DNA from 3 places in the Peribacillus sp. S4 genome. Region 2 is predicted to be linked to each of the others. Evidence: riboswitches for the same ligand, from Rfam matches in the RefSeq annotation. Region 2 holds a riboswitch; each other region holds the start of a gene.

Region 1 (10,780 bases), 1.6 Mb from region 2:
GATTTCACCATTTCCATATTTTTTTGCAAGTTCGGCAAACTCGATCACTTCGTCTGGGTTTAGACGACCAACTGGTATATTGACGCCAACATAATTCAGACCATCTTGCTTTTGTTTATGGATGCCGTAGAAATACCCTGCATTCCATCCCTTCACCGCACTTTCTCCCTTTTCAGGAAGCGGACCGGTGTATTCCAGCAATTTTTCCTTGAATTGTTCAGGACCCCAGTCAGCGACAAGGAATTTCAAACGTGAGCGATGACGCTTTTCACGGTACCCAAAGTCACGGAATATCGTAGTGATGGCGGCAGCCACTTCCACCGTTTTTTCAGGTAAAATGAATAAGTCAAGTTCTTCTGCCAGCATCGGAACGGAGGAAAGCCCACCCCCTACTTTTACGTGAAAACCGACTTCCGTTACTCCATCAATTACTTTAGTAGCTGGATTGAAGGAAACACAGTTGATTTCAGCATTTGAAGCATTATGGATATTGGCACTTATGGACATTTTATATTTCCGCGGAAGGTTCGAATAGTCTTCGTTAAGGCGGAAATACTCAAATACATCATAAAGTACCTCGCGTGTATCAAAAAGTTCATCAGGATCGATGCCTGCCAATGCATTACCGATGATATTACGGGTTATATCACCACAAGCTCCAGCCGTAGTCATTCCAACCTTTTCTAAACGATTCAATATATCCGGGACCTGTTCGATGGTCAGCCAATGGAATTGAATGGCTTGTCGGGTTGTAATGTCATATACGTCCCTCCCGTAATCTTTAGCGATGTTAGCTAGAGTTATTTGTTGATCATAAGTCAGGATACCTCCGGGAATAACGACTCTCATCATCCAATAACCAGCTTCTTTTGGCCGTTGCAGGTATAAACCTGCCCACTTGAACATATCCCATTTCTCTTTAGGGATGGAATCAAACCCATTTGCTGCGTAATGTGGAATATCATCAAATATCTTCAAGCCGTCTTTTTCCAATTTCCAGATTTCCGTTTTATTTTTAGCGATTAGTGGATTTTCCGACCAAAATTTCTCGTAAACCATTACATTTCCTCCTTGATTAAATCGCTTTCTTTGCTGTTAAATAACCGATTACCTGTTCAACGCACTCTTCAATGCTGTATTGGTCGGATTCTAAAATGATTTCCGGTTGTTCAGGTTCTTCGTATGGAGAGTCGATTCCGGTAAAATCTTTAATGATGCCTTTACGGGCCTTGTCATAAAGTCCTTTTGGATCACGCACTTCGCACTCTTCGATCGGACACTTTATGTATACTTCAATAAACTCCCCTTCTTCGAGTAAATCACGTACAATCTGCCGATCTGCCCTGAAAGGTGATATGAAAGCGGTCAATACGAACTGCCCACTATCCACGAATAACTTGGAAACCTCACCGATCCGCCTAATATTCTCGGTTCTATCTTCTTCAGAAAAACCTAAATCTTTATTTAAGCCATGACGGATATTATCACCATCCAAAACATAACTTCGAATATTCCGATTGTATAACTCTTTAGCGACCGCGTTTGCAATCGTTGATTTTCCGGAACCCGATAGTCCTGTAAACCATAGAACCGTGCTTTCATGCCCGTTCTGCTTCCGTCGGTGCTCCTTGGTCAATGACGTCTCATGCCATGTGACATTCGTACTTTTACTCATTTGATAATCCCCCTCTTCATGTGGCCCTTCCATTTATGTCCAATCAGTTATAAACTTCATTTTTTTTTAGACCTTCTATCAACACCTCGATGACTTCCTTACGGCTAAAGGTAGCTGGAGGAATTTCTCCATTACGCAACATTTCCCTTACCTTCGTTCCAGACAGGATGACATGATCTTCCTTGCCATGCGGACAAGTTTTAGCGGAAGCCATATTGCCACATGCTTTACAGTAAAAACTATGTTCAAAGAATAATAGCGTGATTCCTAACTCATCTGCGTTAAAGTTCCCAAAGATTTTTTGGGCATCGTATGTGCCATAATAATCGCCCACACCAGCATGATCACGTCCGACGATAAAATGGGTGCAACCATAATTTTTACGGACCATCGCATGGAAAATGGCTTCTCTAGGTCCTGCATAACGCATGGCAGCAGGAAAAACTGCAAGGGAGACGCGATCCTTAGGATAATATTTGTCAAGCAGCACTTTATAGCTTTCCATTCTTACATCTGCCGGAATGTCATCTGATTTAGTGGCACCGACGAGAGGATTTAAGAATAAACCGTCGACGATCTCCAATGCTGTCTTTTGAATATATTCATGTGCACGGTGAACAGGGTTCCTCGTTTGGAAACCGACAACCGTTTCCCATCCTTTTTCAGCGAAAGCCTTCCTTGTCTCGACTGGGTCCAAATAATGAGCTTGAAATAGCGGACGCTCTATTCTCTTGATCAACTTTATTTCCCCGCCGACATATACATCCCCGCGGTTATATAAATTTTTCACTCCAGGATGCTTCTCATCCGCTGTTTGATATACCAATGTCGCTTCCAATTGCTTATCTGGAGTGTAAATGTCGGACACGGAGAGAACCCCGTATGTTTCACCATCATGGGTTAATGTTACTTCTTCACCTATAGTAAGGCTTCCTGCAGTTTCTTCGGTCAAAGGCAACGTAATCGGGATGCTCCATACATGTCCGCTGCTAAGCCTCATATCCTTTACCACTGTCTCATAGTCACTTTTTGTAAAAAATCCTTTAATCGGGCTGTAGGCACCAGTCCCTATCAATTCAAGATCGCTTAAAGCAATTTCATCGATTTCGATTGACTTCGTTATTTTACTAAAATCATATTTTGGTTCCCAAAGATCGATTAATGTTCCTCCGTGCGGTAAACTGATTGTCATGCTAATTTCCCCCTATGGTTTCTATTTATTTAAGCCTATAATTTCTATTTATTTAAGATAAATGCAATCCGCATTCCGTTTTTTGAGCCCCTTGCCAACGGCCTGAGCGTAAATCATCTGCATTGAAGGCAGGTGCAGTACACGTTTTACATCCAATGCTCGGATATCCATTATCATGCAGGACATTATATGGAAGTCCATTTTTGTGGGCATAGCGCCAAACATCTTTCCATGTCCAATGTATGAGCGGGCATATTTTAACTGATTTGAACTTATTATCCTTATTGATATACTCGGTCTTAGCCCTTGTTTCGGATTGCTCCCTCCGCAGTCCCGAAAGCCAGGCTGTTGCCGATGAAAGCACATCTGTAAGCGGAACGATTTTACGGATGTTACAGCATTTATTGGAATCACTAAGCCATAATTCATCGCCATATTCCGCCGCTTGTTCCTCAAGCGTCAAGTCAGGTTTCTTCATTTCGATCAAAAGCTTCGGATATCGCTTCTTCACTTCCTCGATCAATTGGTAAGTTTCCTCAAAATGAACATCTGTATCTAGGAAAACTATTTTTGCCGAAGGATTGACCTTCGCCAATAAATCCGTAAGCACGATGCCTTCAATACCAAAACTGCAAGCATAAATCAGTTTGTCTCCATAATGGTCATTCGCCCATTGCAGAACTTCCAAAGCACCTTTTGTCTCAGTGTCTTCAGGAAATACGGGGAAGTCCCCTGTATTGAAATTTTCATAGTTTATTAATGCAGCCAACTTTGTAGCCCCCTCTAAAAACTTGCTGTATCAGGTTAGAGTAACTGTTGATCAATTCCCGTTGTAATATCCCCCGGGTTATTTGAATCTAGGAAAAAGAGACGAATCTAACCAATACTCTCTTTATATCAGTTAAACCCGCCTCTAGTTTTTCTAGTCAGCAGATACCTTATTTAATTCTTAGTTTTTCATTTCTCTCCATTTGAATGATTTTACCATCCTGGACAATAAGTGTAATGGATCCATATTTCATTGAATTAAGCATTTCTTGAAGTCGTTCAAAAATTTCTTCAAGCTGATTCTCTTTATTCAAACCAGTTCCTCCTTTAAGAAAACCCGCGAATATTTTATTTTAATTTTTTTAGATTTATATAATTCCATACAACCTTACATTGTTATGGTCTGCCTAAAATTTTCACAAAAAACAAAAATCTTTCCATGATGGAAAGATCGCAAGGTAAATATCTTTACCTTATCTTCCAAAATGATCAACATTTTGTTGGAGTTAGCACCTTGCATCCATCATGCAGGTTGCCGGACTTCAAAGGGCCAATTCCCTCCGTCGCTCTGGATAAGTTTTATTATTTTAAATATTAACATATATTTAATCCTTGTCAATGGAGTTTTCTTATAAAATAACTTGGTTTAATATTATGGATGAACTGTTATTTTTATACACACTATTCAATTTATGATTTTATGTTCATATAAATACGAAAATAGACTCGTCTTTTTAGATAAAATCTCCAAAAAAATGAGTCTATTTTCATTAATAGGCCTAATATTGACGCGTATTATTCTAAAAAAATTTCTAAGGTTCCAGTCTTTTTATAGAAGGAATTAATTTATTGAAGTCATTAATTTCTTAACTGTATCGCTTCTACAAATTCTTGAACCTGACTCTGGACGCGATCAATTAAATGCAAATCATTGATTGGATTTTCTGGATTCTGTTTATCTATTTCCTTATCAACAAAATAAATCCCCTGCAGCGGCTCGCCTTTTAATATTGAAATTAATGGTTTAAGCGCATAGTCAATCGCCAATAGATGCCTGTTACTTCCACCAATCATGATTGGCAACACCGGCTTACCCTTAAAAGCACCTTCTGGCAGCAAATCAATCAATGCTTTCAATACACCTGTATAAGAAGCCTTATAAACCGGTGAACCTATAATGACTCCTCTGGCTGCTTGAATTCGCTCTGAAAGCTTTGAGATATCCTCGCTATTATATTTCCCTTGGAATAAATCATCTGCTGAGAAATCCGTAATCGAGAAATAAGCTGTAGTAAATCCTGCATTTTCGACTAATGATTGAATATGTTTTAGTGAAATGTCCGTTCTTGATGGAATAGCCGGACTTCCTGATAAAATTACGATATCGCTCATTTGATACCCTCCAATGTTACAAGATTTCCAGATATAATTTTCTTAAAGCATTTCGTGAAGTATACATTTATCGTAATTGTCTGAAAAATATAAGTCAAATCTTACACTCTGGACTCCTACTCTTAATGAAAAAAGAAACGGTCATATTTACGGCTTGATGCTCATGCCCTTAAATATGACCGTTTCATTATGTATGATTTTGTTTCCCATGAATACCATATACCAAAAGTTGAGCAATGCTCTTAATTCGTTCAGAAGTAAAATATGGCTCCTTTTTTTGTTGATGGATCTCATAATGTGTAGATAAAGCCAATGTGAAAGAAATGATCCCTACATTAAATAAAATAATATCAGAGATATATTGTATCTCTCCGCTATCTATTCTCTTCTGTATTTCAATATGCCTGGCATTTGGCTTGAAAATCTGATCTACATATTGCTTTGAAATATCTTGATCGAATTGTGTTTCCCTAAATAATATCGAAAACTGTTCTTTATTTTCAAGAATTTTTTTTATCATGGTAGTAACATGATTCTCCACTAGATCATCCGTGGATAGATGGCTAGTCCCATCTTCAGATTCCTCTTTTTCATTAGGGGTAATTGTAGCCAAAAGCAAATCTTTTTTGCTGTCAAAGTATTTGTAAATAGTAGCTTCGGAAACATTGCATGCAGAGGCAATTTCATTCGTTCTTGTCATGTCAAAACCTTTAGTGGCAAAAAGAGTCCGGGCTACATTTATGATTCGTTCTTTGGTTTGCTGCCCTTTTTTCAAAAATATCAACCTTCTTTTATAAAGATAAGACCGGTTTCACCCATCTATTTCCCATGATATATCGCTGGTATCAATCGGTCAATATTACCTTTGATCTATTAGAATTCAATATTCCCATATATCATAAATAGAAAACATCATCTGGTTGGGACATGTTTTCTATTTATGAAAAAAATCACTTAAAAGATGCATAGCCATCATCGACCATGACTACACTTCCATTGATCGCATCCGCTTCCTCTAACGATAATAGATAGACGGCATTTGCAATGGCTTCTGGCTTAATCAATTCACCGCGCATTTGACTTGCTTTCAATTTATCGATGATTCCCATGTCTTTATAACCTTGTATGATAGGAGTGTCGACCCCGCCCGGCGCAATGCCCACAACGCGTATGCCATGAGCACCCAATTCCAAAGCTGCTGTCTGTGTCATCATTCTTACAGCGCCTTTAGTCGCCTGATAGGCAAAAGTCCCATGGGAAGCTAAGTAGCCAAACACGGAAGCGGTATTTATAATGACTCCCTTGTTACCCAGTTCCTTCATTTTCCGTCCTGCTGCCATGATTCCAATGGCCACTCCGTACTGGTTCACCCCAATCGTTTTGTAGTAACCTTCCATATCTTGGTCTAGGATCATACCGCCCGCACCAATGCCGGCATTATTAAACATGATATCGAGCCTTCCGTATGTTTCCACTGCTTTATTGATTAACGATTCAACATCTTCCTACTTAGAAACATCCGTTTTAACATAAATCGCCACTCCACCATTAGCTGTTATCTGATCAACGGTTTCCCGACCCATTTCTTCATTAAAATCCGCAACAAACCTTGTCCCCTTTTGCTGCAAATTTCAGGCATGTGGCTCGGCATAAACCGCTTGCTCCCCCTGTGATAACTGCAACTCTTGCTGTCATATACATTCCCCTTCCAAATAAGTAAGTAAACACTTACTTTTTAATATAAAAGTAAAGAATAGTAAATTCAAGCAATATGTATTTTTATAGAGTTTTGAGCTTTCAAAAGTAAAGCTGTCCTATTAATAGGACAGCTTCATTTGTTTAGCAGGTTTTCAATTCGGCCTTACTTACGGATGTCTTCACCATTTCAATGAAAAGTTGAAGGAAGCGATCATCACCTGTCAATTCTGGATGAAATGCACTTACGAGGACATGGTCTTGTCTCGCAGCCACTACATTCTCTTCATAAACAGCCAATACTTCTACACCTTCTCCAACTTCATCAGCAAATGGCGCCCGGATGAATACTGCCTTATATGGGGCTTCCATTCCTTTGATGGATAGGTCAGCCTCGAAACTTTCCCGTTGACGTCCAAATCCGTTCCTTTTCACGGAAATGTCCATTAGTCCGAGATAGGCCACCTCATCGCCAGTCAATTCATTTGCCGCCAATACCATCCCAGCACATGTACCGAAAATTGGTTTTTTATCTTCGAAGAAAGTTTTGATCGGTTCCATAAATCCATAACGATCCATTAGCTTCCTCATCGTCGTGCTTTCTCCGCCTGGAATGATCAAGCCATCGATTTCCCGCAACTGTTCCGGTTTTTTTACTATAATCGCTTGTTCGCCGGCAGCTTTGATTTGGTTCAAGTGTTCTTCAACCGCTCCCTGTAATCCCAAAACACCGATCGTTATCATATTACCATCCACGTTCCTGCATCCGTTCTGCCGGAGCTAGTTTGGAAATATCAATGCCCTTCATTGCACTGCCCAATTCTTTTGACAACTTGCCAATCAATTCATAATCGGTGAAATATGTAGTCGCTTGAACGATTGCGGATGCGAATTTTTCTGGAGTTTCAGATTTAAAAATACCAGACCCAACGAAAACGCCATCTGCTCCCAATTCCATCATCAATGCAGCATCTGCTGGAGTGGCAATTCCGCCCGCTGCAAAGTTAACTACAGGCAATTTACCTGTGCGTTTGATTTCTCTTAAAATTTCAAATGGGGCTCCAAGATTTTTTGCCTCTGTCATTAATTCATCATCACTCATGATGCTAACTTTGCGAATTTGTGACTGTACCTTTCTCATATGACGCACAGCTTCCACAATATTACCTGTTCCTGGTTCTCCTTTTGTACGAAGCATGGATGCTCCTTCACCAATACGGCGCGCAGCTTCGCCTAAATCACGGCAGCCACAAACGAAAGGTACTGTGAAATCACTTTTTAGAATATGGTATTCTTCATCCGCAGGAGTCAGCACTTCACTTTCATCGATATAATCCACTCCCATGGATTCCAGGACCCTTGATTCAACGATATGGCCAATCCTTGCTTTAGCCATGACCGGGATTGAGACTGCATTCATTACTTCCTCGACAATTCGCGGATCTGCCATTCTTGCTACGCCGCCAGCCGCACGGATGTCGGAAGGTACCCTTTCCAATGCCATGACAGCGACCGCACCAGATGCTTCTGCGATTTTTGCTTGTTCTGCGTTAATGACGTCCATGATTACGCCACCCTTTTGCATTTGTGCCATTCCTCTTTTTACTGTGTCAGTTCCTAATAATTTTTCCATTTTTTTCTTCCCCCTAATATTTTCATTTTTTAGATTTGTTAGGCTTAGTATAAAAAAGAGTTGACCACATTGAAAGTGTCAGTTTTAATAAGTTTAATGAGGTCAGTAAAAATTTATCAAAAAGGTGGCAACAAAATGAATATGCTTTCTTGCGATTTAAATCGGTTAAGTGAAGTACCTTTGTACGAACAATTATATTCATATATTAAAAAAGAAATCATTGAAGGCCGTCTTCTTTACGGCACAAAACTACCTTCCAAGCGGAAATTGGCAGAGTTCCTTCAAATAAGTCAAAATACCGTGGAGACTGCATATGAACAATTGACTGCTGAAGGATACGTTGAAGTCATACCAAGAAAAGGGTACTATATTCAAACTTTCGAGGATTTAGAGTATACACAAACTAACCAAGTATCAGTGGAACAAATCAATCATAAACAAGGGGAATTGCTATATCATTTTCATCCCAGCCAAATTGACACGGAACATTTCCCATTTGAAAAATGGAGAAAATACATGAAAAGCAAAATCGATGAATCACATCAAGATCTTCTTTTACTTGGGGATTCTCAAGGGGAATATGAATTACGATGTGAAATTGCCCATTATTTGTATCATGCACGTGGTGTTCAATGTGTCCCAGAACAGATCATCATTGGTGCAGGAATGGAAATTTTATTACAGCAGCTTGTCCTTCTATTCGATAAAAATGCCATCTATGGTGTTGAAGATCCCGGGTATCACTTGATTCATCGGATTTTACGCAGCTACCCAAATGAAGTCCATCCACTGCAAATTGATGAAGAAGGCGTAAAGGTGAACCAAATTGAAGATTCAAACATCGACGTTGTGTATGTCACTCCCTCACATCACTTCCCCAATGGGACAATCCTATCCGTTAACAGACGGACGCGATTGTTGAACTGGGCTCAAGGGGCAGCAAACCGCTATATTATCGAAGACGATTATGATAGTGAATTTCGTTATAGTGGAAAAACAATTCCTTCCTTACAAAGTATGGATGCTGGTGATAAGGTGATATATTTAGGGTCATTTTCAAAATCATTGATGCCATCAATTCGGATCAGTTATATGGTTCTTCCCGCTCCATTGTTACAAATGCATCAACAGGAATTGTCTTTTTACCATTCAACCGTTTCACGGATTGATCAGCACGTGTTGACACAATTCATGAAGGAAGGGGATTTTGAAAAGCATTTAAATCGGATGAGGAAAGTGTACCGTCGGAAGTTGGATAAAGTGATTGATCTATTTAAACCCCATCAACAAATAAAAATCATTGGAGAGCGATCAGGATTGCATATCGTCCTCATCGTCAAGAACGGCATGGATGAACAGACACTTATTCAAAAGGCAAACGAAGACCATATTAAAATTTATGGATTATCAACATATTCAATCGAGAAAATTGACGAACATCCTCCAAAAATTATATTGGGCTTTGCAGGGATTCCTGAATCCGAATTGGAAAAAGCCATTCACCTTTTATTGAACTCATGGGGGTTATAAATATAAAGAAGTTCACTGTCATGAACTTCACGAACTGTAGACAAACTTTCGCTCGAGTTTGTCTACAGTTTTTTTAGCTTTTACATATTGAACGTCGATTTCCACTTCAGGCACTTGCTTTCCGCCGGCGGTCGGCCCTCGGCTTTTACCTGAGGGGTCTCCCCTAGACGCGCTTTTAGTAGTGGCACGGCATTTCTGACAAGCATATCGTGGAAGATGCAGATCATCTGCGTCATTTTTAGATCTATAACCTATATATGCGAAACATAAATAAACGATTGAGTGTGTATTCGTAGATGCAAAAGAAGCATGATATGAGTAAGACTGCTTTAAGGGGACTTAAAAAGTTGCCGATGCAAGCGATGCTTACTTTCTCTGCCATTAATTTAAAGAATATGGCCAATTGGACATGGCTAGGTCCAAAAGTGGCATAACATAGTGGCTCATAGAGCCCCAATTTCTTAACTTTAGGAGATATTTCAATGAAAATGTCAAAAGAGGTTCGGAATGGTCTCATCCTGATTCCCTCTCACGATTGTATCGGGATGATTACCCTGATTTTAATACAAGACTTTTCTTTGTGATGAAATTCGGATTGAATGTCTGGAGCCCAGCCACTGCTTGAAGCATGCGGTGAGGAGTATTTGGCAGGACGTCGACCTTAAGGGAACGGAATCATCATCCGGACCGCAAAATTTATGCTCCGGGGTTCGAATAATTCGTTGTCGGTCAAATAAAGTGCGGTTTGGACGAAAAACGGCTTCGTCTGAAAACAACTGAGAGGTTTTTCAAATAAAAATAATGCAGGCAAACTCATTTTTCTACGAGTTTGCCTGCATTCTGACCACTCTTGTGGATTTTTTTAACTTTTAGATAAATACAGTTCCATCATATC
Region 2 (10,780 bases):
TCGGTTACTCAGCAATGGCTGGGACAATCGGCGGTGGCGGAATTGGCGACCTGGCCATCCGGTACGGATATTACCGATATGACAACACAGTCATGATCACGACGATCGTCGTGCTGATCTGCCTTGTGCAACTCATTCAAATGGTTGGTGACAAAGTTTCATACATAGTTAACAAGCGATAGGTTCAATCACTTTTTTTAATGACTCAATACATTTCATTACTCAGGAGGAATTTCAAATGAAGAAAATAGCTTCGTTATTATCAGTCTGTGCACTTGCACTCGGCTTGGCAGCTTGCGGGAGCGATGATGCATCCCCAAATACAGAAGACAAAAAAGAATTGAAGATTGGGGCGACTACCGGGCCGTACGCCGATATGGTTAAGGAGGCCATCAAACCAGGTCTGGAAGATCTCGGATACAAAATAGAGATCGTCGAATTCACCGACTATATCCAGCCGAATAAGTCGCTTGGCAACAACTCGATCGACGCCAACCTTTTCCAGCATAAAGTGTACATGGATAACTTCGCTAAAGAAAATGATTTAAAGCTTTCCGACCTTATCATAGTTCCAACAGCGCCAATGGGCATATATTCTAATAAGTATAATTCATTGAAAGAAGTGAAAGACGGTACATCCCTTGCAGTGCCCAATGATCCGGTTAACCTGGCACGTGCACTAAAAGTGCTGGTGGATGAAGGGTTGATTGAAGTCGATCCAAATGTCGACCCTTTAAAAGTATCTGAAAAGGATGTAACGAAAAATCCAAAAAACATCCAGCTAAAACCATTGGAATCCGCTCAGTTGCCCCGCGCAACAGACAGCGTCGACCTATCGGCGGTCCCTGGCAACTTTGCTCTTGCAGCGAAAATGGACCTCAAGGATGCCCTAGTTTTAGAAAACATGCCGGATATGTATCGAAACGTTGTTGCAGTGAATACAAAAGATGTAGACGCTCAATTTGCCAAGGATATTAAATCTGTAGTGGAATCCGACCAGTTTGAAAAAGTGATCGATGACAAATTTGCCGGATTCGGAAAACCAGACTGGATGAATTGATCAAATAATCAAGGCCTGCTTCCCCTTTACCGGGAACAGGCCTTTCATTAAGGAGAGAAAATATGAATACCCTACTGGAGGTCCGCAGCGGCCCCGCTTATTACGCCTGTAAAGCAAATGTCCTTGAAAACCTGGAAGTGAAACTGAATAGAGGGAACATTCGTAAAGTGCTCGTTATTCATGGACAAAAGTCCTGGGAAGTTACTGAACCCTTCTTTCCTTCCTTAGAAAATATTGAGACGATTTTTTTCACATACGGCGGGGAATGCAGTGACCCGGAAATTGAACGCGTCAAGAAGGCAGCTCTTGAACATGGTGCAGATGCCTTAATTGGCATTGGCGGCGGTAAGTTGCTCGACCTCGCCAAATCGGCCGGAAACTCGCTTCAAAAGGAAATCATCCTCATTCCAACCTTGGCTTCCACCTGCGCTGCCTGGACACCGTTGAGTGTCATTTATGATGATAATGGTTCATATGTCCGTTATGATATTCATGAAAAAAGCACTTGGATGTTATTGATCGAACCAGGAATTCTTCTTAATTCGCCGATTAACTATTTACGTGCTGGAATCGGCGATACATTGGCGAAATGGTACGAGGGCAATGCACTGGCCGAAAAGCTTGCCACCAAGTCCGTTTGTATTGAATTGGCCCATCTGGCCGCAAGGCAATGCCAGGAAGTTTTATTGACATATGGCGAGGAAGCCTTAGCTGATTTGAAAAAGGGAAATGGACAGATGCGCTGCAGCGTGTAATTGAAACGAACATCATCACAAGTGGTCTTGTTGGCGGGTTTGGCGGCCAGTATTTGCGCGTTGCCTGTGCCCACTCCATTCATAATGGCATGACTTCCGTCACCCAAGCTCATCATTTACTTCACGGGGAAAAAGTGGCATATGGCATTTTAGTCCAGCTTGTGAAAAAAAGCGATGGGGTTTTGTCCCCATCGTTTTTTTGATTCCTCATTGTATAAAATCATCCTTTCCACCAAGCATACATAATGTTCCATTAATACTTCAGTATAATAAAAGAAGGTCTCAACCTATTGTCTGTTTCCATAATCCAAGAAGATCACTTTCATGTTGTCTGTGCATGCCTGCTTTTCTATCGGCGGATTCCGGACGGCCCTTTTCCCAATTCCATATATCTTCGAGAGTTTCTGATAGGGGACGGAATGTCAGTCCATTTTTGATTGCTTTATCGTTGTCGACAGCCAAAAACCCATTCAAAGGTTCCTTACCTCCTGGTAAAGGGAATTCTTCCGGTATCCATAAAGGCATTTCTCCCCACGGCTCTACTTTATTGTCATTTAAAAATTTTTCAGAGACCCATGTAAAGGCAGCATTACTTCTTGTTACCTTTTTGCAGTCTTCTAGTATTTGCCCCATAGTCAGTGTGTATTCTGGCCCAACGGCATTATACGTACCTGTCACGCCCTTTTCCATCATTTGGATGATCCATTGAGCCAAGTCCCTTGCATCGATAATTTGGATTGGACGTCCAGGGCGTCCAGGCGCTAAAACTTCTCCCCCTTCCGCTATTCTTTTAAGCCAGTACGGCAATCGGTCAGTGTAATCATATGGACCTACTATTTGCCCGGCACGAATTGACAAGACTTTCCCCGGCAGTTCTTTTTCAGCTGCTTTTTCGCTTAATGATTTTAACGGTCCATAATATTCACCGTATATCGGTCCAGCCGTTCCGCGGGTTATTTCTTCTGCTTTATCTTCATTTAGTGCATGAACCTCTCCACTTTCATCAATACCTGGTTCGGTTGGATCACTATAAACTGAGATGCTTGAAATATATGTATAATGTTTAACTTGATTAAGCAACCTGCAAGATTTTGATACAGTTCGAGGGATAAAGCCTGATGTATCAATGACTGCATCCCATTGTCTTCCTTTCAGCATTTCAAGATCACCGTCGCGATCCCCTTTTAATTGTTCTATTTCAGGGAAAACATAAGGGTCATTTCCACGATTAAAAAGTGTGACATCATGCCCCTTCTCTATTGCAGCTTTTGCTATATATCGGCCTAAAAACCGTGTACCGCCCAATATTAAAATGTTCATGGATCTCCTCCTCTTAACCGATATTCCATAAAGCATACGCAATACCCTCTCCTGAAATTAATAATACTTGCAACTTTTCTTTGGTTTTCCCTTCTCGGAAAAACTAAAGATATCCTAATCTTTTGAACTTTATTCTTTTTCGCTATAATGATATGGAAAGGGAGAAAGAAGGTGGAACCGATGCTTGAAAATCTTAAACAAAAATTCCCGAACGCTCTTACCAATAAAAAGGATACTGATGATATTTCTAATTATGTTTGGTTCGAAGACTTCAGAAGTATACTTGGTATTCCCCGTTCAGAAATCACAGCAGAAGAAATCCGTTTATTGGAACTGCTTTTTGTTCCTTCCATAAACCCAAATAACCTCAATGCACATCCAGGCTCATCATGGAAAAATTTTTTATCCGAACCGAATGCACCATTGCCTTTAACGAGCTGGGAGAATGTTCGATTCCTTCATTTCAAGTTGACTCATGCTGATTTTTCCAACTCCGATTTTGAAGGGGCCTTCCTCGCTTTCGTTCCATCTGACGCAGCTATTATTTGGGAAAATGAAACGGCAGGCGTCTTAATTGAACCGGACAAGGATGAACCATTATCAAATAAAGAACTGATCGCCATTACTTCCACACTTGAAAGTGACTTTTATGTAAAGACCCGTATGTTCACCGGGCGATTTCACCCTGTAGATCAAGACCTTCGTCATCACTGGACTCAGGAGAAAAAGTGTTTTGAAGTGGCACAGGTGCATCTGCCGGATATAAAAGTGACTGATTTGGCAGACATCATCCCATACTCATTAATAAATGATCCATCCTTTAAGAATGCAAATTGGTTTATCAATGAAATTCTTGGCAAGACCAAGCAGGATACTGAGCTTATCAAAACGGTTAAAACATATATCGAATGTAACTCCAATGCCACATATGCCGCCAAACAGCTTTATATACATCGGAACAGCTTACAATACCGAATCGATAGATTCTCTGAAAAAACTGGTCTCGATATTAGAAACTTCCGTCATGCCCTTACTGCATACTTGATACTTTTACTAAATGATTAATTTCCAATGTAAACACTTTTTTGTGCAATATGCCCATACTTTTTTCAAAACCTATAGCTTAGACTATAGCTAATTGGTACAAGTAATCTAAGAGTTTAAAAGGGGGATTTTTCATGGCAGAGTTAGTATTAGATCATATATTCAAGATTTATGATAAAAAGGTGACGGCTGTTAAAGACTTCAACCTTCGTGTTGCCGATAAGGAATTCATCGTTTTTGTGGGACCTTCAGGTTGCGGTAAATCAACGACATTAAGGATGATTGCCGGACTGGAAGACATTTCCCAAGGGGATTTATACATAGACGGCAAGCGAGTCAATGATGTCCCCCCTAAAGATCGCGATATTGCGATGGTTTTCCAGAACTATGCCTTATATCCTCATATGTCTGTATTTGACAATATGGCATTCGGATTAAAGCTCAGGAAAACGCCAAAAGCTGAAATCAAGCAAAGAGTAAATGAAGCGGCAAGGATTCTCGGACTTGAAGAGCTGCTAAACAGGAAACCTAAAGCGCTTTCAGGTGGTCAGCGCCAGCGTGTTGCACTTGGCCGTGCAATTGTAAGGGACGCAAAAGTTTTCTTGATGGATGAGCCATTATCCAATCTCGACGCAAAACTGCGGGTTCAAATGCGCGCGGAAATAGCTAAACTGCATAAACGGCTCGACACCACAACGATATATGTCACACATGACCAAACAGAGGCAATGACCATGGCGACACGTCTTGTTGTAATGAAAGATGGTATCATCCAACAGGTCGGTGCTCCAAAGGATGTTTATGAGAAACCAATAAACGTGTTTGTCGGCGGCTTTATCGGATCGCCTGCCATGAACTTCTTTACCGGAACATTAAAAGAAGGCACAATCAAAATAGGCGAACAAACGCTTGAAATACCTGAATTTAAGATGAAAATGCTACGTGATCAAGGATATGTCGGAAAAGATGTAATCCTTGGAATCCGTCCGGAAGATTTCCATAATGAAGGAGCTTATTTCACGGAGTCCCCTAACACTACATTCACGACCCAAATTGATGTAGCCGAACTCATGGGCGCGGAGATCATGCTCTACTCCACTTTAGAGGGGCAGGACTTCGTTGCAAGGGTCGATGCCAATAACATTATCCAGGCAGGCGAAAAGATCGAACTTGCCCTCGACATGAATAAAGCGCACTTTTTTGATAAAGGGACCGAACATCGCATTTTAGTTGAAGAAGATGAACAGATGCAGGAAAGCATGAAGTTATCTGCCAATTAAACATGAAAAGACCCATTCATTATGGGTCTTTTTACGTTTATTAAAATAAAGGGCGATTCATTCCTGGACCAATACCACTTCATCATGTCCGCATTCAGGGCATTTCATGAGATGGGGACATTGCCCTTTTTGAAGGGATTGAGGGTATCCGTCGTTTTCTTTAAGTATGTCGATATCCATATAAGCACTGTAATCATCAGCATAATCCATGAATTTCCCTTTATCCTCAAGTTCACTGCCGCATTCCGGGCAATCCACATGAATTTTTCTTAGACCGTTGCAAAGCGGGCATATAGACATTGTTTTTCCTCCTGTTCCAGATACTTATGATTTCAGTATTTGTCGATTCCAGTATTTTAACACATGGAAACACCCTCCCTAATGTTAGAGGGAGGGTGCTTCCAACCAATTATTTATTAACCATGTTAGCAGGATCGACCCATGCTTTGAATTCATCTTCCGTCAGGAACTCCAGTTTCAATGCCGCTTCTTTTAACGTGGAGTTGTCCTTGAAGGCAGTTTTGGCGATCTTGGCTGCTTTTTCATAACCGATATGCGGGTTCAATGCTGTTACCAGCATAAGGGAACGCTCTACATTTTCTTTGATCTTATCTTCATTTGCAGTGATGCCAACCGCACAATTATCGTTGAAGGAATGAATGCCTTCCGTCAATAATTTGACCGTTTGCAGGAAGTTATAGATGATGACTGGTTTGAATACATTCAATTCAAAGTTACCTTGGCTTGCTGCAAAGCCAATTGTAGCATCGTTACCCACGATTTGTGTCGCAATCATGGTAAGCGCTTCACTTTGGGTCGGATTGACTTTACCTGGCATGATGGAGCTGCCCGGCTCGTTTTCCGGAATGGCAATTTCTCCGATTCCGCTTCTCGGTCCACTTGCAAGCCATCTGACATCGTTCGCAATTTTCATTAAATCTGCCGCCAATGCTTTCAAAGCACCGTGTGCGTAGACGATTTCGTTATGGCTAGTCAATGCATGGAACTTATTATCAGATGTGACAAAAGGATATCCTGTATCCGCTGCAATTTGTTTGGCAGAAAGTCCCGGGAATTCTTTCTTTGTATTGATTCCGGTTCCTACAGCCGTTCCGCCTAGAGCAAGGTTCAATAGTTTTTGGCTGCTTTCCTCAATCATCGCCAAATCTTTATCGAGCATCGCTTTCCAACCGGAAATTTCTTGTCCTAATGTTAAGGGTGTAGCATCTTGAAGATGTGTCCGGCCGATTTTCACGACATCCCAAAATTCTTTTTCTTTTGTATTGAATGTATCACGAAGTGCTTTGATGGCAGGAACCAATTTTTCAGCGACTTCCATAAAGGCTGCAATATGCATGGCAGTCGGGAAAGTATCATTTGAGCTTTGTGCCTTGTTAACATCATCATTCGGGTGAAGGATTTCCGATTCACCATTTTCTTTTAACCATTCATTCCCTTTGTTAGCGACCACTTCATTCACATTCATATTACTTTGCGTACCGCTTCCCGTTTGCCAAACTACAAGCGGGAAATGTTCATCAAGCGTACCTTCAAGGATTTCGCCGCAAATCTTGACGATGGCGTTCTTTTTAACTTCGGAAAGATCGCCAAGATCATAGTTCACCTTTGCAGCAGCTTGTTTAACGTATGCAAATGCACGAACCAATTCTATCGGCATTTTTTCGTTACCGATTTTGAAATTGTTACGGCTTCTCTCAGTTTGTGCTCCCCAATATTTATCAGCAGGAACTTTCACTTCACCCATCGTATCACGTTCGATTCTGTATTCCATGTGTTCTCCTCCTAAGTTTGCACTATTCATTGAAGAATTTTTGCATATGAAATGAATAATGTCGGATTATTCTTTCTCTCCATACATTGTACAAACTTTATTATTTTAAAGCAAAAATATCCCGCTGACCCTTTCCATATTTCTGAAAAATCCTAGGCCATTCATATTTAGATGAAAATTTGGATATTCTTTTTTGACACATAAAGTGTAGGCACCGCTAGGCTTCAATTGACCTGGCCATGAACACCAACACATCATCATCCCCAAAATGTCCTTGACAGTGTTTTGTATATATAGTAAATTCAAAAGAAATTGAATAATCTAAACTCTTATCGAGAGAGGTAGAGGGAATGGCCCGATGACACCTCAGCAACCTTCATTTGTTTCAAACCAATGAAAAGGTGCTAATTCCACAAGTTTATGAACTTGGAAGATAAGAAGAATGACTCGTCCCTACTTAATCAAAGTCTTCTTCTTAAAGAAGACTTTTTTTTATTTTATTTAACTCAAAGGAGCAGTGAAAACCATGTATAAACCTGAAACATATCTTGCTCAATTAGGAAATCGCAGTGAAACGGCGACAGGAACAGTCAATCCGCCGGTATACTTTTCAACAGCTTTTCGCCACGAAGGAATCGGTCAATCGACGGGATTCGACTACACAAGGACAGGTAACCCTACCCGCCAGCTATTGGAGCGATCCATCGCCGATCTGGAAAAAGGAGACCAAGGCTATGCCTGCAGTTCAGGAATGGCCGCCATCTCCACTATACTCGCCCTTTTTAAATCCGGGGATGCGTGGATTGTCAGTGAAGATCTTTATGGCGGTACATATCGGCTGTTAGAACAAGGTTTTAAAAAATGGGGATTGCAGTGTGACTATGTAAACACTTGTTGTTTGGAGGATATCGAAAAAGCCATCACTCCTCACACGAAAGCCATCTTCATCGAAACTCCCACTAACCCTCTTATGCAGCAAACGGATATTAGCGCCGTTGCCGCATTGGCTAAACGATATAATTTATTGCTAATCGTTGATAACACTTTTTACACGCCTCTTATTCAACAACCAATCTTGCTTGGAGCTGATATTGTGATCCACAGTGCAACCAAGTATCTCGGTGGTCATAATGATGTGCTCGCCGGACTGATCGTTGCTAGCGGCGCTGAATTATGTGATGCACTTGCCTTCCATCATAATGGCACTGGAGCTGTCTTGAGCCCATTTGATTCATGGCTGTTGATGCGCGGAATGAAAACCCTGGCATTGCGGATGGAGCGTCATGAAAAGAATGCCAAGATACTTGTAGATTACTTATCGGAGCATGATTGTGTTACGGACGTATTGTATCCGGGCCGAGGCGGCATGATTTCTTTCCGCATCATTGATGAAGCGGCGGTCAACCCATTTTTACAATCGCTCTCATTAATTTCCTTTGCAGAAAGCCTGGGAGGGGTTGAAAGCTTCATCACCTATCCTGCCACACAAACACATGCCGATATACCGCTTGAGGTCAGAACGGCAAACGGTGTTTGTAATCGACTGCTCCGCTTCTCCGTTGGCATCGAGGATAGCGACGATTTGATTGGTGACTTGCAGCAAGCATTCGCACATGTAAAAAGGGAGGCACTACGATGACAGATCATGATTTTAGCTTTGAAACAAAATTACTTCATAATCAACATAAATTCGATCCGGCAACGGGCGGTGTGAGCGTCCCCATCCAGCATGCATCGACTTTCCATCAATCCAATATCGATCAATTCGGCAAATATGACTACAGCAGAAGCGGGAACCCAACCCGCGAGGCACTTGAAGACATCATTGCCGAACTTGAGGAAGGCACTCACGGCTTTGCCTTTTCATCAGGTATGGCTGCCATTTCAACAGCCTTCCTGCTATTGTCTGCCGGGGATCATATCGTCATTTCCGAAGATGTGTATGGCGGAACGTTCAGGATGGTCACAAGCGTTTTAAACCGTTTCAATATTGAGCACACCTTCGTTGACATGACGGACCTTGAAAGTGTCAAAGCGGCGGTTCAGCCAAATACCAGGGCCATATACATTGAAACGCCTTCAAATCCTTTACTTAAAGTGACCGATATTCAAGCTATATGTGATATCGCAAAAAAAGCCGGTGCCTTAAGTTTTGTTGATAATACATTCTTGACGCCCGCATTGCAAAAACCGCTGAATTTGGGCGCTGATGTTGTCCTTCATAGCGCGACGAAGTTTTTATCCGGACATAGTGATGTGGTAGCTGGGCTTGCGGTCGTGAAAGATCCGGATTTGGCGGCAAGACTCGGTTCGCTTCAAAACTCCTTTGGAGCGGTCCTTGGTGTTCAGGATGCCTGGCTCGTAATGAGAGGCTTGAAAACCTTGTCAGTTAGAATGGAACATTCACAAAAAGGGGCCGAAAAGATTGCAGCCTACTTAAAGGAGCAGCCCTTGGTGAAAAAAGTATATTATCCCGGCCTAGCCGATCATCCACAGCACGCCATCCAGAAAGGCCAGTCACTCGGAGCAGGGGCGGTCCTTTCATTTGAATTGGAAAGTGAGGAAATCTTCCGTTCCTTCGTGAACACTGTCGAGCTCCCTGTTTTTGCCGTAAGCCTAGGAGCGGTAGAATCCATATTATCCTACCCGGCCAAAATGTCCCATGCGGCCATGCCTGCTGATGAAAGGGAAAAGCGAGGCATTACGAATAGCTTGCTCCGCCTCTCTGTCGGACTGGAAAATCCGGACGATTTAATCAAGGACTTCGAAGCTGCCCTCGTCAATATTGCCAAAGGGGAAGCAATTGCTGCAAAATGATTAAAGTAGTGGGTGCCTCATATTTTATGGGCACCTTTTTTATTCCATCAATAAAAGAAGACCATCGATTTCCCGATGGCCTAACTCTCATTTCTTCATATTATATTTATCCAGGAAGCGATCGACCCGTCCGCCTTTTTCAGCAAACTTCTGCTTTCCTGTATAATAAGGGTGCGTATCCGAGCTGATTTCCACTTTTAATAAAGGATATGTTTGGCCGTCTTCCCAAACGATTGTTTCATTGGACGTCTTAGTGGAGCCTGTCAAAAATTTATACCCACTGTTGGTATCCATGAATACCACTTGTTGATAATCGGGATGAATTTCTTGTTTCACTATTATCACCTCATCGTCAGTATAGGTATATCTTAAACGTAATGATTACTATTATCAACCATTATGCTTGAAGGTACCAAAAGTCGGTACCTTCAATATAGTTTAATCTAGATGATCTACCCTTATTCCATTGTGTTCAGCCAGCCATGCCTTTATGCGGACCTGCCTGCAGTTCATACATTTGATAGTACTTCCCTTTCAGTTCCATTAATTCCTCATGTGTACCTTGCTCAGCAATCCGCCCTTTTTCTAGTACAAGAATTTGGTCGGCATTTTTTATCGTGGAAAGCCTATGTGCAATGATGAAGGTCGTTCTCCCTTTTTTCAGCACTTCCATACCCTCCTGGATAATTGCCTCGGTTTCGGTGTCGATGCT
Region 3 (10,780 bases), 1.6 Mb from region 2:
TTTAGCTTTTGTTAAAATTATCTTATTATTCGGCAAATCTTCGTCCTTATTACTATATGTTCAAAGGATTCGATTGCAAGGTATGAACGTTCCGCTTAAAAAGAAAAAAATCGGACTGTCAGGTATTATGTAAGTTTATCCAATAAGGAAACCCTTATTTTATGGACCACTTTCCATTTTACCTCTACAGACCGATCTTTTAAAGAACTCTTTTATATGCTTAGCCGTGAATTTTGCGTTGTAGGTCCTGGACCATTTTGTTGCACTTTACATGTTCCCTATCCCGTTCTTTCTCAACCTCGATACGGAGGTCTAAGTCTCTACTGTACTCACTGTAGCCAATCCCATGTGAAGACTGCATCGCCTTTTCCATTTCGCTTGTTACATTTAAATCCAGAGTATTGATAGTGAACCATCCTTTCAAATTTGTGTATCATTTTTTCACCTTCATTATCTCTATACCCTTTCCTTTCCTGATTAAACATGAAAGGAATTAAAATTAAGCCGCAGACTGAAACAACCTGGATCATCATTATAGCGAGCTGGTTTGTCCGTTCAGCTTTTACATAGTGCGTCGCTCATAATTTTTAGTTTGTATACAGTTTTTTAGATTTTTAGGTTTTCCAAATTTGAACGTTACTTTCCACTTCAGGCACTCGCTTTCCGCGGGCGGTCCGGAAGCCTCCTCGGCGCTTTTGCGCCTGCGGTGTCTCCCCTTGACTCGCTTTTCCCGCAGGAGTCTCGTATCTTCCGTTCCAATCCACTAAGACTACACAATCAGATAGAATCACTTTCACCTACATTCTATATTCCGTTCAATGCCGGTTAGGATTTCCGTGATAAAGTGCTTCACTTCTCTAAGTTCGGCAGCTTTATTAATCATTTGTTCAATCAGAGGCTCTTAATCGAGTATTTCCGGGTGTTATTATCGTCCCAACACAAATCCGTTACTGTCTGCTGAAGCATACATGAATAAAACCTGAAGCTGTTGACGCAGATTCCGCAACCATGGCTATGTGTAATATGAGCGTTTTGGTTGTTATCCCTGCCCATCGGCACTCAATAACAAATGTAGAGGGCTATTATGATTTTAAATCCAATAAAAAAAAAGGTTTCAAAATGAGACCATTCCGAAACCTTTTTAAACTGCGACCTGAATAAAATCAGGTCGCCATTCTCGAATTATTTATCCGCCGGTACAACTGCACCTTTGTATTCTTTAAGAATGAAATCTTGAATTTTTTTAGAATGCAATACTTCTACAAGCGCTTTGATTGCTTCTTTATTTTCGTCACCTTTGTTTACGGCAATGACATTCACATAAGGTGATTCGGAATCTTCAATCGCAATTGAATCTTCAAGCGGATTCAAACCGGCGTCAATTGCATAGTTGGAGTTGATCAAGACTGCATCGCCTTCGCCGCTCTCATAAATTTTAGGAAGCAGGGCCGCTTCATAATCTGCATCGAATTTAAGGTTTTTCTTATTTTCAACGATGTCTTTCGTTGTAGCCGTCGTTTTATCGATGCCTTCTTTCAAAGTGATCAGGCCATTCTTTTCCAAAAGGGATAAAGCGCGTCCATGATCAGCAACAGAGCTGCTCATAATAATTGTTGCGCCTTCCGGAAGTTTATCAATGCTTTTATATTTTTGTGAATATAGAGCAATCGGCTCGATATGGATTCCGCCAGCATTGACGAAGTCATATCCATTTTCTTTAATTTGCCCCTCTAAATATGGAATGTGTTGAAAGTAGTTAGCATCCAATTCCTTATCATTCAACGCCTTATTCGGTAAAACATAGTCCTGGAACGTTTCAATTTCCAAATCGATTCCTTTTTCTTTAAGAAGCGGTTTAGCTTCCTCAAGGATTTCTGCATGAGGAACATTGGATGCTCCTACAACTAATTTCTTCGATTCTTTATCCGTATCGCTGCCGCTTTTATCCTTTTCACTTCCACAAGCAGCCAAAGCGATAGATAACACTAAGATTAATGCAAATCCTAAAAACTTTTTCATCCTATTCATCTCCCTTTATCTTTTGTCCAATTTAGATGTAATCACATCTCCAATAATTTGAATTATGAAGACGATAATTAGAATAACGATTGTCGCTACAAGCGTAACGTCATTTTGATTTCTTTGATAGCCGTCCAAATAGGCTAGATTACCAAGCCCCCCAGCGCCGATGACCCCGGCCATTGCGGTATATCCAACCAATGCAATCGATGTTACCGTAATCCCGGAAATAAGGGCAGGCATCGACTCTGGAAGAAGGACCTTCCAAATGATCGTGCTCGTTTTTGCCCCCATCGATTTAGCGGCTTCAATTACACCTTTATCGATTTCACGAAGGCCGATTTCAACCATACGCGCATAAAATGGGGCAGCACCGATAATAAGTGCCGGCAGTGCAGCATTCTCACCGATCATGGAACCGACAAGCGCTTTAGTGAAAGGAATGAGCAGCACGATCAAAATAAGAAATGGAATGGAACGGAATATATTGACGACAGCACTCATGACTCCGTTAACAGCCCGGTTTTGCCACATATTACCCTTTCCTGTCAGGAAAAGGATCAATCCTAGTATTATGCCTATAAAAAAGGTTGCCACTACAGAGACGCTTGTCATGTAAAGCGTTTCTTTCGTAGCTTCAATGATGTCTTCCCAATCAACATTCGGCAATAATTCTTCAAGCATGAGTAATCACCTCCACGCCTACCTGCTGTGCTCTAATGAATTCGATTGCGCGGAGCATTTCATCCTCTTTGCCATCTAGATGGATAAACAATGTTCCATATGAACCGCTTCTTGTTTGGGATATCTTACCTTGAACGATATTGACATCCAACTCGAAGTTACGTACAAGCTTGGTGATCAATGGGCTTTCTGCATGATCACCTACAAAGGTCAATTGAATCACTTTGCCTGCTGGATAGCGTTCGAGCAAATGGTCCATCGTTTCTTTCGTTTCTTCCGGTTCCGTTACCTGTTGCACGAAACGCTTCGTCATTTGTTCTTTAGGATTCTTGAAGACATCCAGGACAGGACCCTGTTCAACAACCTGCCCGCTTTCCATCACGGCGACGCGATGGCAGATTTTACGTATTACATGCATTTCATGCGTAATCAAGACGATCGTCAATCCCAAACGCTGATTGATGTCAACAAGCAATTCGAGTATGGAGTCGGTAGTCTGCGGATCCAATGCAGAAGTCGCTTCATCACACAGCAGCACTTTAGGGTCATTTGCCAGAGCCCTGGCTATTCCCACCCTTTGCTTTTGCCCTCCGCTTAATTGCGAAGGATAGGCCTTTTCCCTGCCTTCAAGTCCGACTAACTTGATCAATTCGTTCACACGCTTGGTGCGTTCAGGTTTAGAAATACCTGCAATTTCCAACGGGAAAGATATATTCTCCTGAACGGTCCTTGACCATAATAGATTGAAATGCTGGAAAATCATGCTGATTTCTTGACGGGCCTTACGGAGCTGAGCCCCTTTAATTTTTGAAATTTCCTTTTCAGCCACCACAACGGATCCCTCTGTCGGTGTTTCCAATCCATTGAGCATTCTGATCAAAGTACTTTTCCCCGCTCCACTGTAACCGATGATCCCGAAAATCTCGCCTTTATTTATTTCAACATTCACATTATTTACAGCCTTGATCGTCTCACTGTTTCCTTTTCCTGTTCGGAACAGCTTACTGACTTTCGTCAATGTAATCATTAACCCTCACCTCTTTTATCCAATAAAACCTATGAACTTAGTTGATTTCTCTACATTATTAGTCTGTTTCTCCTATCATGTAAAAGTTTTCCCAATTAAAATAGAAAAAACCTTTCTGCATGAGCAGAAAGGCAGGTGAAGAAACAGGCCTTCCTCTCATCTTCCAAAGTGATTAAACTTTGTGTGAATTGGCACCTTTCCAAGGAAATCTCCTTGTCGGTTGCCGGGTTTCATCGGGCACATCCCTCCACCTCTCTTGATAAGAGCTAATATATAGAATATTTGTACATCATTAAGTTCTTTAGTATGGAGAAATTTTATCATAGATAAAAAAGGAGCGCAATGTATATTATTTCTAGTACAAGAATGAACAGGAACTTTGCTTAAAGCGTTTTGGAAGTCAAGGAGACGATTTTCGTCGCCTTTTCAATTGCCTGCTCCAAATCTTCTATTAAGTCGTCTACATTTTCAATCCCAATCGATAAACGGACTTGATCGGCACCTACACCCGCTTTCGCAAGACCCGCCTCATTCAATTGTTGATGGGTCGTACTTGCTGGGTGGATGATCAAGCTCTTCGCATCCCCTACATTCGCCACATGGGACCATAATTCCACCGAATTGATAAGTTTTGCCCCAGCTTCGCGATTACCTTGAATCCCAAATGTCACGACAGCTCCAGCTCCCTTTGGCAAATATTTATCCGCAAGGGCTTTATCGGGATGATCCTCATCACCAGGATGTGAAACCCAGGTCACGGCAGGATGGTTTTTTAAATATTGGATGACAGACTTGGTGTTTGATAGATGCTCTTTCATCCTTACATGCAGCGTTTCAAGTCCAAGCGTAAACTGGAATGCACTTTGGGCACTTAGCGCAGGGCCCAAATCACGTAGTAACTGGACCCGGGCTTTCGTTATGAATGCGGCAGGGCCAACTGCCTCGGCGTATACCAGACCGTCGTAACTTGGGTCAGGCTCCGTGAAGCCAGGATAGTTCGGCGAGTTCCAATCGAATTTCCCTCCATCCACGATGACACCGCCTAGCGTCGTTCCATTTCCAAGAAGCCATTTTGTAGCGGAATGGATGACAATATCCGCTCCAAAATCAATTGGTCTGCAAAGATACGGTGTCGCGAAGGTATTATCAATGATTAAAGGTATGCCGGCTTCGTGGGCGATTTCCGCTACCGCTTCAATATCGAGCACCCTCAAACTTGGATTTCCGATCGTTTCAGCAAAAATGGCTTTAGTTCTTGGTGTAATCGCCCTTTTGAAATTCTCAGGGTCATCGGGAGAAACGAACTTCACTTTGATCCCATATTTAGGAAGAGTGTTTTCGAAAAGGTTATACGTACCGCCATATAATGTAGAGGCTGAAACAATCTCATCCCCTGCAGCAGCAATATTCAGGATTGAAAGTGAGATGGCAGCCATTCCGCTTGCCGTTGCCAATCCGCCGATACCGCCTTCCAATAAGGCCATTCTTTCCTCAAAAACGCTGACCGTGGGATTATGAAGCCGTGAATATATATAGCCATTCTCCTTCAGGCCAAATAAATTTGCTGCATGGTCGGTGTCCTTGAACAAGTATGCATTGCTTTGGTAGATAGGAACGGCACGGACACCTGTTTCATCAGCTTGCAGACCGCCATGAACACTCAATGTTTCGAAACGCAACTTTTTCTCTGACATATAATTTCACCTTTTTTCTATGGATTTAGTTGGATTTATATGAAATCTGGCTTTTTATAAACAAAAAAACCACTTCTATAAGAAGAGGTTTCAAGAACACACCTCATCTACCAGAGCCAACACTCTGCTGGAATTAGCACCGTATATAAAAATTTATACCGGTTGCCGGGCTTCGTCGGGCCAGTCCCTCCGCCACTCTTGATAAGAACTATTAAATTCTGCCATTACTTAATTCAAAATATAGCATTTTAGATTAAATCAGTCAATGAATTGTTAGAATATTCTTTGTTTATTTCCTGCTCTCATTCAAATGTCAGCAACAAAGAAAACCAACCGCGGTTCTGATTGGTTTCCTAACTGATTTCCTTAAGCAATCCGTACAAATTAGGAACGGATTGAAAGGCATATATTTTTTTGTGCAGCTGCCCTTCTTTGAAAAGCAATAAGCAAGGAACACTTTCGATTTCATATGATTCGGCAATTGCTTGGATATAGTTCATATTCATTTTGCCTGCCTTCAATTCGGGGAAAAGCTCCAAGGATATCGTCAGCATCTTGGAGGCCACCTGACAGGTTCCGCATAAAGGTGTATATAAATATAAGCAAAAAGTTTCCCCATTTTCAACAGCAAGCTTACACTCTTCTTCTTTCCATTCCTGCATCAATTAGTCGTTCACCCTTTGACTTAAAAATTTCATTTTCACATTCATATTGGCAGATAGGAGCACAGTTGCGATATGATGTTCGGGTGAGCTCTCCACTTCTTTGTACATTTTATTAATATACAGGTGGTTCGCTTCCGGCATTTCCCTTCGGAACTGCTTCCGCAGCTTTTCTCCTGATTCATCTGCGTCAAAAAGGAGATAAACATCACGGTCCATCAATTCATCCACTAATTCATCCAGCTTAGTTAATGATATGGTCCCATTCGTACATCTTATTTCCACATCTTCATTTAAAACGGAGGCAACTTTTCTTTTATCGGAACTGCCTTCTACAATGATCACTTTATCGAATTCGCCCCACTCCATGTCATCACTCCATCTCACGAATTATGTGCGCAACTCACCCACTGTACAAATGAAAAAGAGAGCAGGCCTTTTCAGTCCCCCCTCTCGTTTCTTTTTAACCGTTGATTAAACTCTCATACTCTTCAGCGCTCATCAAGTTTTCAATATCACTGCTATTAGATGGTTCAAGCACGACCATCCATGCCTTTTCATAAGGAGACTCATTTACATATTCAGGGTTGTCACTTAAATCTTCGTTCACTTCAACAACCTTGCCACTGATAGGTGCATAAAGTTCAGAAACGGTCTTAACGGATTCAACGCTTCCAAATGGTTCGTTCGCTTTCAATTCATCGCCGATTTCCGGAAGCTCAACGAATACGATGTCCCCTAGCTCGGACTGTGCGAATGCCGTAATTCCAATGCGCACTGTTCCATCTTCCGTTTTGACCCATTCATGTTCTTTAGTGTAACGAAGTTCTTTTGGTGTTGTTGTCATAATTAACCCTCCATATGTACATCTTATTTTATCTATTCCATTATAAGGTAGATTGTTTGTTTAAGTAAGGAATTAACCAAATATTTTGTGAAATTTCAGTTCCAAACCTGTTCGAATTGCTCTTCTTTGAATCCTACCGTCACTTTGGTGCCATCCGTAACAATCGGCCTTTTCAGAAGCATTCCATCTGTGGACAATATATCAAGCATCTCTGCTTCAGAAGCTTCTTTCAGCTTATCCTTTAAGCCCAGCTCCCGATATTTTTGACCGCTAGTATTGAAAAACTTCTTCAACTCCAAATTGCTGTTTTTATATAGTTGTTCTATTTCAGTTCGCGAAGGGGGATTATCCGCTATATGGATCGCTTCATATTGCAGTTCATGATTATCCAGCCACTTCTTCGCATTACGGCATGTACCGCATTTTGGGTACCAATATAATGTTAAGCCCATCATTTCACCACCTATCAATAGAATACCCGTTTTTACCACGCAATACAACGAAATGTCTTTTGAATTTCCAATGCGATTTCATCAAAGGAAATAAAGGGAATGCCTTTACGGGCATTCCCTTTACGGATTCTGACTCATTGCTTAAAGAGCATATTTTTCCGTTTCGATTACTTTGACGGATGCTTCGCGTTTTTTCGCAATGACATTGATCGGAGTGTGTCTTGTCAGCTTACGGAGCGACGAAAGCATGATGCGAAGAGTATCGCCTGTTTCCACCGCAATTAACGTTTCCTTTGCATGCTGTTCTATTTCATTGAAAGCTTCCTGAACGAAGATTTCAGTGTAAAGCACTTTTTGTTTGTTCTTCTCAAGACCTGTAGCTGCAATTGCTTTTTCCGTACGCAATACCACGGATTCAGCTGCATAGGCAAGGGATGCGATATCAGCAATGTTGGAGAGGATTTCTTGTTCTTGATCAAGATTTTTTCCGTATTTCTGTGCCGCAAGCCCAGCTGCCAGAATACCGATTTTCTTAGCGTTCCTAACAAGCATTTTTTCTTGTGCCAGTGGCTCATCGCCAGGTTCTTCCGGCATCATCATCATTAATTCCTCTTGCAGGCCTTGAGCTTTTTGAAGTAGCGGCAACTCCCCTTTAAGTGCTTTCTTTAGGAATGTTCCCGGGACAAGCAATCTATTGATTTCATTTGTACCTTCAAATATTCGGTTAATACGGGAATCGCGATATGCTTTTTCAATTTCATACTCCTGCATGAAACCGTAACCGCCATGAAGCTGTACGCCTTCGTCCGTAACGTAATCCAATACTTCGGAAGCAAAGAATTTATTCAATGAACATTCGATGGCATACTCAGCGATTGCAGCCGCCATTGATTTCCCATCTTTCACTTGCTCATCCGTCAATTTGCTTTGTCTTTGATCATAAAGGCCAACCGTACGATATACAGAACTTTCTGCTGCATAAATTTTAGCTGCCATTGTTGCAAGTTTTTCTTTCGTCAAGTTAAAATCGGAAATTTTCGTTTTGAACTGTTGACGTTGATTCGTATAAGCAGCTGTAATCTCAAGGGCACGTTTAGATCCGCCGACAGCACCGACGCCTAATTTATAGCGGCCGATATTCAGGATATTGAAAGCGATGATATGACCTTTTCCGGCTACACCCAAAAGGTTTTCGACTGGTACATGGACATCTTCGAGGATTAAAGTACGTGTAGATGAGCTTTTGATCCCCATTTTCTTTTCTTCAGCCCCAGTTGATACGCCTTTATAATCACGCTCAACAATGAAAGCGGAGAATTGTTCGCCGTCGATTTTGGCGTATACACAGAAGACATCTGCAAAACCTGCATTTGTAATCCATTGTTTTTCACCATTTAAAATATAGTGTGTTCCTTCTGCATTCAATTTCGCTGTCGTTTTTGCTCCCAAGGCATCTGAACCTGAGCTTGGTTCCGTTAAGGCATACGCAGCAATCTTCTCACCCGTTGCTAGTAAAGGAAGGTATTTTTTCTTTTGGTCTTCATTCCCGAATAATACGATTGGCAAAGAGCCGATACCTACATGTGCACCATGCGTAATTCCGAAACCGCCTGCAAGTGCCATTTTTTCCGTAATCAATGCCGAACTGATTTTATCGAGACCCAATCCGCTGTATTCCTCAGGGACATCAGCACCAAGTAAACCGATTTCACCTGCATGCTTCAGTAATTTAACGGAACGGTCAAACTCATGGTTTTCTAAATGTTCAACCTGCGGCAGAATTTCATTCACTACGAATTCCTCGGAAGTTTTGGCAATCATTTTATGCTCATCAGAATAATCTTCCGGTGTAAACACTTGATCATACGTAATATCTTCTATTAAGAAGGCCCCGCCTTTAATGAGGTTATCTGTAGTTTGATTTGACATGTTATTTCCTCCTATGTGTTTAAGATAGTAAACCCGCCGGAAGCATGACAGCTTCCGGAAGGGGTCGGATTACGCCATTAATTCAAACACTCCGGCAGCACCCATCCCGCCGCCGATACACATTGTCACGACTCCGAACTGTTGGTTTCTGCGCTTCATTTCATGAAGCAGGCTTAATGTCAATTTCGCTCCCGAACATCCTAGTGGATGGCCTAGGGCGATGGCTCCGCCATTTACATTGACAATCTCTTCATTCAATCCGAGCTCACGAATGATTTGAATGGATTGGGAAGCAAAGGCTTCATTCAATTCAAATAAACCAATATCCGATAATTCAAGACCCGCTAGCTTCAAAGCTTTAGGTATGGCTGCAATCGGTCCGATGCCCATAATTTCAGGCGGTACTCCTGCTACAGCAAAGGAACGGAACTTACCCATCGGTTTCATCCCCAAGGAAGAAGCCTTTTCCCCGTCCATGACCATGACCGCGGCTGCACCATCACTCGTCTGTGATGAATTCCCTGCTGTTACGGATCCCGTAACGGAGAATGCAGGTCTTAATTTTTTCAGCACTTCAGCAGTCGTTCCTGGACGAACGCCCTCATCCTGTGTAAAAGTAAATGATTTTTCCTTTAACTTAAGATCTGGCCCCACTGAACGAAGGGTAACGTCAACCGGTACGATTTCATCGGAAAACTTTCCTTCTGCAATGGCCTTAGCCGCCTTCTGATGACTTCTAACAGAAAATGCATCTTGATCGTCACGGGAAATGCCGTATTTCTTGGCAACGGCTTCAGCAGTGTGACCCATCCCCATATAATATTCCGGTGCCGTTTCCGCAAGTCTCGCGTTCGGTCGTGTTACATGGCCCATCATTGGCAAAAGGCTCATGGATTCCGCTCCGCCTGCAATGACTGTATCACTTTGGCCGAGCATGATCCTTTCCGCTCCATATGCGATACTTTGCAGCCCGCTTGAACAGTAACGATTAATCGTTATGGCCGGTACTGTATAAGGCAATCCTGCCAATGCTCCAATGTTACGCGCCATGTTCAAGCCTTGTTCCGCTTCAGGCATTGCACAACCGATAATCAGGTCATCTATCGTTCCTTCATAATTCCCTGCACGCTTTAACGTTTCCTTTACGACAAGAGCCCCTAAATCATCAGGGCGTACACTAGCAAGAGAACCTTTTTTCGCTCTTCCTACCGGAGTCCTTGCTCCAGCTACTATTACCGCTTCTTTCATGAGGATCCCCCTTACTCATTTTTAAGCTATCGATCTATTGATCTCGTTTTGGCCATATCTTCATCTATTCATCAATTACGGAGTGGTTTACCTTTAACGAGCATGTGCTGCATCCTTGCCTGGGATTTCGGAGTCGAAATCAGTTTTAGGAATGCCTGTTTTTCCAGGTTCAAGATATACTGTTCATCTACTTCCGTGCCAAATGGGAGTTTCCCCCC

Evidence for each region. Region 2 has a riboswitch for S-adenosylmethionine ahead of ACJ9PY_RS05610 (methionine biosynthesis PLP-dependent protein). Riboswitches for the same ligand answer to the same signal wherever they lie in the genome.
Region 1: another riboswitch for S-adenosylmethionine. It lies ahead of ACJ9PY_RS13285 (YezD family protein); the one in region 2 lies ahead of ACJ9PY_RS05610 (methionine biosynthesis PLP-dependent protein).
Region 3: another riboswitch for S-adenosylmethionine. It lies ahead of ACJ9PY_RS24860 (O-acetylhomoserine aminocarboxypropyltransferase/cysteine synthase family protein); the one in region 2 lies ahead of ACJ9PY_RS05610 (methionine biosynthesis PLP-dependent protein).

What each region holds. Positions count from the first base shown of each region.
Region 1 covers NZ_CP175708.1:2,791,593-2,802,372, forward strand. Annotated here, with positions in the region: gene ACJ9PY_RS13265 (nitrite/sulfite reductase) at 1-1,059, opposite strand, end outside; gene cysC (adenylyl-sulfate kinase) at 1,076-1,675, opposite strand; gene sat (sulfate adenylyltransferase) at 1,719-2,867, opposite strand; gene ACJ9PY_RS13280 (phosphoadenylyl-sulfate reductase) at 2,920-3,636, opposite strand; gene ACJ9PY_RS13285 (YezD family protein) at 3,806-3,949, opposite strand; SAM riboswitch class I at 4,106-4,214, opposite strand; gene ssuE (NADPH-dependent FMN reductase) at 4,494-5,027, opposite strand; gene ACJ9PY_RS13295 (TetR/AcrR family transcriptional regulator) at 5,215-5,802, opposite strand; partial or broken gene ACJ9PY_RS13300 (SDR family NAD(P)-dependent oxidoreductase) at 5,978-6,722, opposite strand; gene pdxT (pyridoxal 5'-phosphate synthase glutaminase subunit PdxT) at 6,867-7,466, opposite strand; gene pdxS (pyridoxal 5'-phosphate synthase lyase subunit PdxS) at 7,468-8,355, opposite strand; gene ACJ9PY_RS13315 (PLP-dependent aminotransferase family protein) at 8,491-9,885, shown strand; partial or broken gene ACJ9PY_RS13320 (transposase) at 10,139-10,319, shown strand; gene ACJ9PY_RS13325 (D-serine ammonia-lyase) at 10,748-10,780, opposite strand, start outside.
Region 2 covers NZ_CP175708.1:1,174,441-1,185,220, reverse strand. Annotated here, with positions in the region: gene ACJ9PY_RS05650 (methionine ABC transporter permease) at 1-182, shown strand, start outside; gene ACJ9PY_RS05645 (MetQ/NlpA family ABC transporter substrate-binding protein) at 239-1,060, shown strand; gene ACJ9PY_RS05640 (iron-containing alcohol dehydrogenase family protein) at 1,123-1,815, shown strand; gene ACJ9PY_RS05635 (NAD-dependent epimerase/dehydratase family protein) at 2,098-3,135, opposite strand; gene ACJ9PY_RS05630 (PucR family transcriptional regulator) at 3,316-4,200, shown strand; gene ACJ9PY_RS05625 (ABC transporter ATP-binding protein) at 4,314-5,459, shown strand; gene ACJ9PY_RS05620 (hypothetical protein) at 5,517-5,759, opposite strand; gene fumC (class II fumarate hydratase) at 5,869-7,251, opposite strand; SAM riboswitch class I at 7,578-7,691, shown strand; gene ACJ9PY_RS05610 (methionine biosynthesis PLP-dependent protein) at 7,778-8,890, shown strand; gene metC (cystathionine beta-lyase) at 8,887-10,068, shown strand; gene ACJ9PY_RS05600 (type B 50S ribosomal protein L31) at 10,156-10,404, opposite strand; gene ACJ9PY_RS05595 (ABC transporter ATP-binding protein) at 10,541-10,780, opposite strand, start outside.
Region 3 covers NZ_CP175708.1:5,161,751-5,172,530, forward strand. Annotated here, with positions in the region: gene ACJ9PY_RS24845 (MetQ/NlpA family ABC transporter substrate-binding protein) at 1,183-2,019, opposite strand; gene ACJ9PY_RS24850 (methionine ABC transporter permease) at 2,035-2,703, opposite strand; gene ACJ9PY_RS24855 (methionine ABC transporter ATP-binding protein) at 2,696-3,730, opposite strand; SAM riboswitch class I at 3,884-3,996, opposite strand; gene ACJ9PY_RS24860 (O-acetylhomoserine aminocarboxypropyltransferase/cysteine synthase family protein) at 4,114-5,424, opposite strand; SAM riboswitch class I at 5,525-5,632, opposite strand; gene ACJ9PY_RS24865 (thioredoxin family protein) at 5,778-6,086, opposite strand; gene ACJ9PY_RS24870 (toprim domain-containing protein) at 6,090-6,455, opposite strand; gene gcvH (glycine cleavage system protein GcvH) at 6,550-6,933, opposite strand; gene ACJ9PY_RS24880 (arsenate reductase family protein) at 7,029-7,385, opposite strand; gene ACJ9PY_RS24885 (acyl-CoA dehydrogenase family protein) at 7,527-9,314, opposite strand; gene ACJ9PY_RS24890 (acetyl-CoA C-acetyltransferase) at 9,384-10,562, opposite strand; gene ACJ9PY_RS24895 (3-hydroxyacyl-CoA dehydrogenase/enoyl-CoA hydratase family protein) at 10,634-10,780, opposite strand, start outside.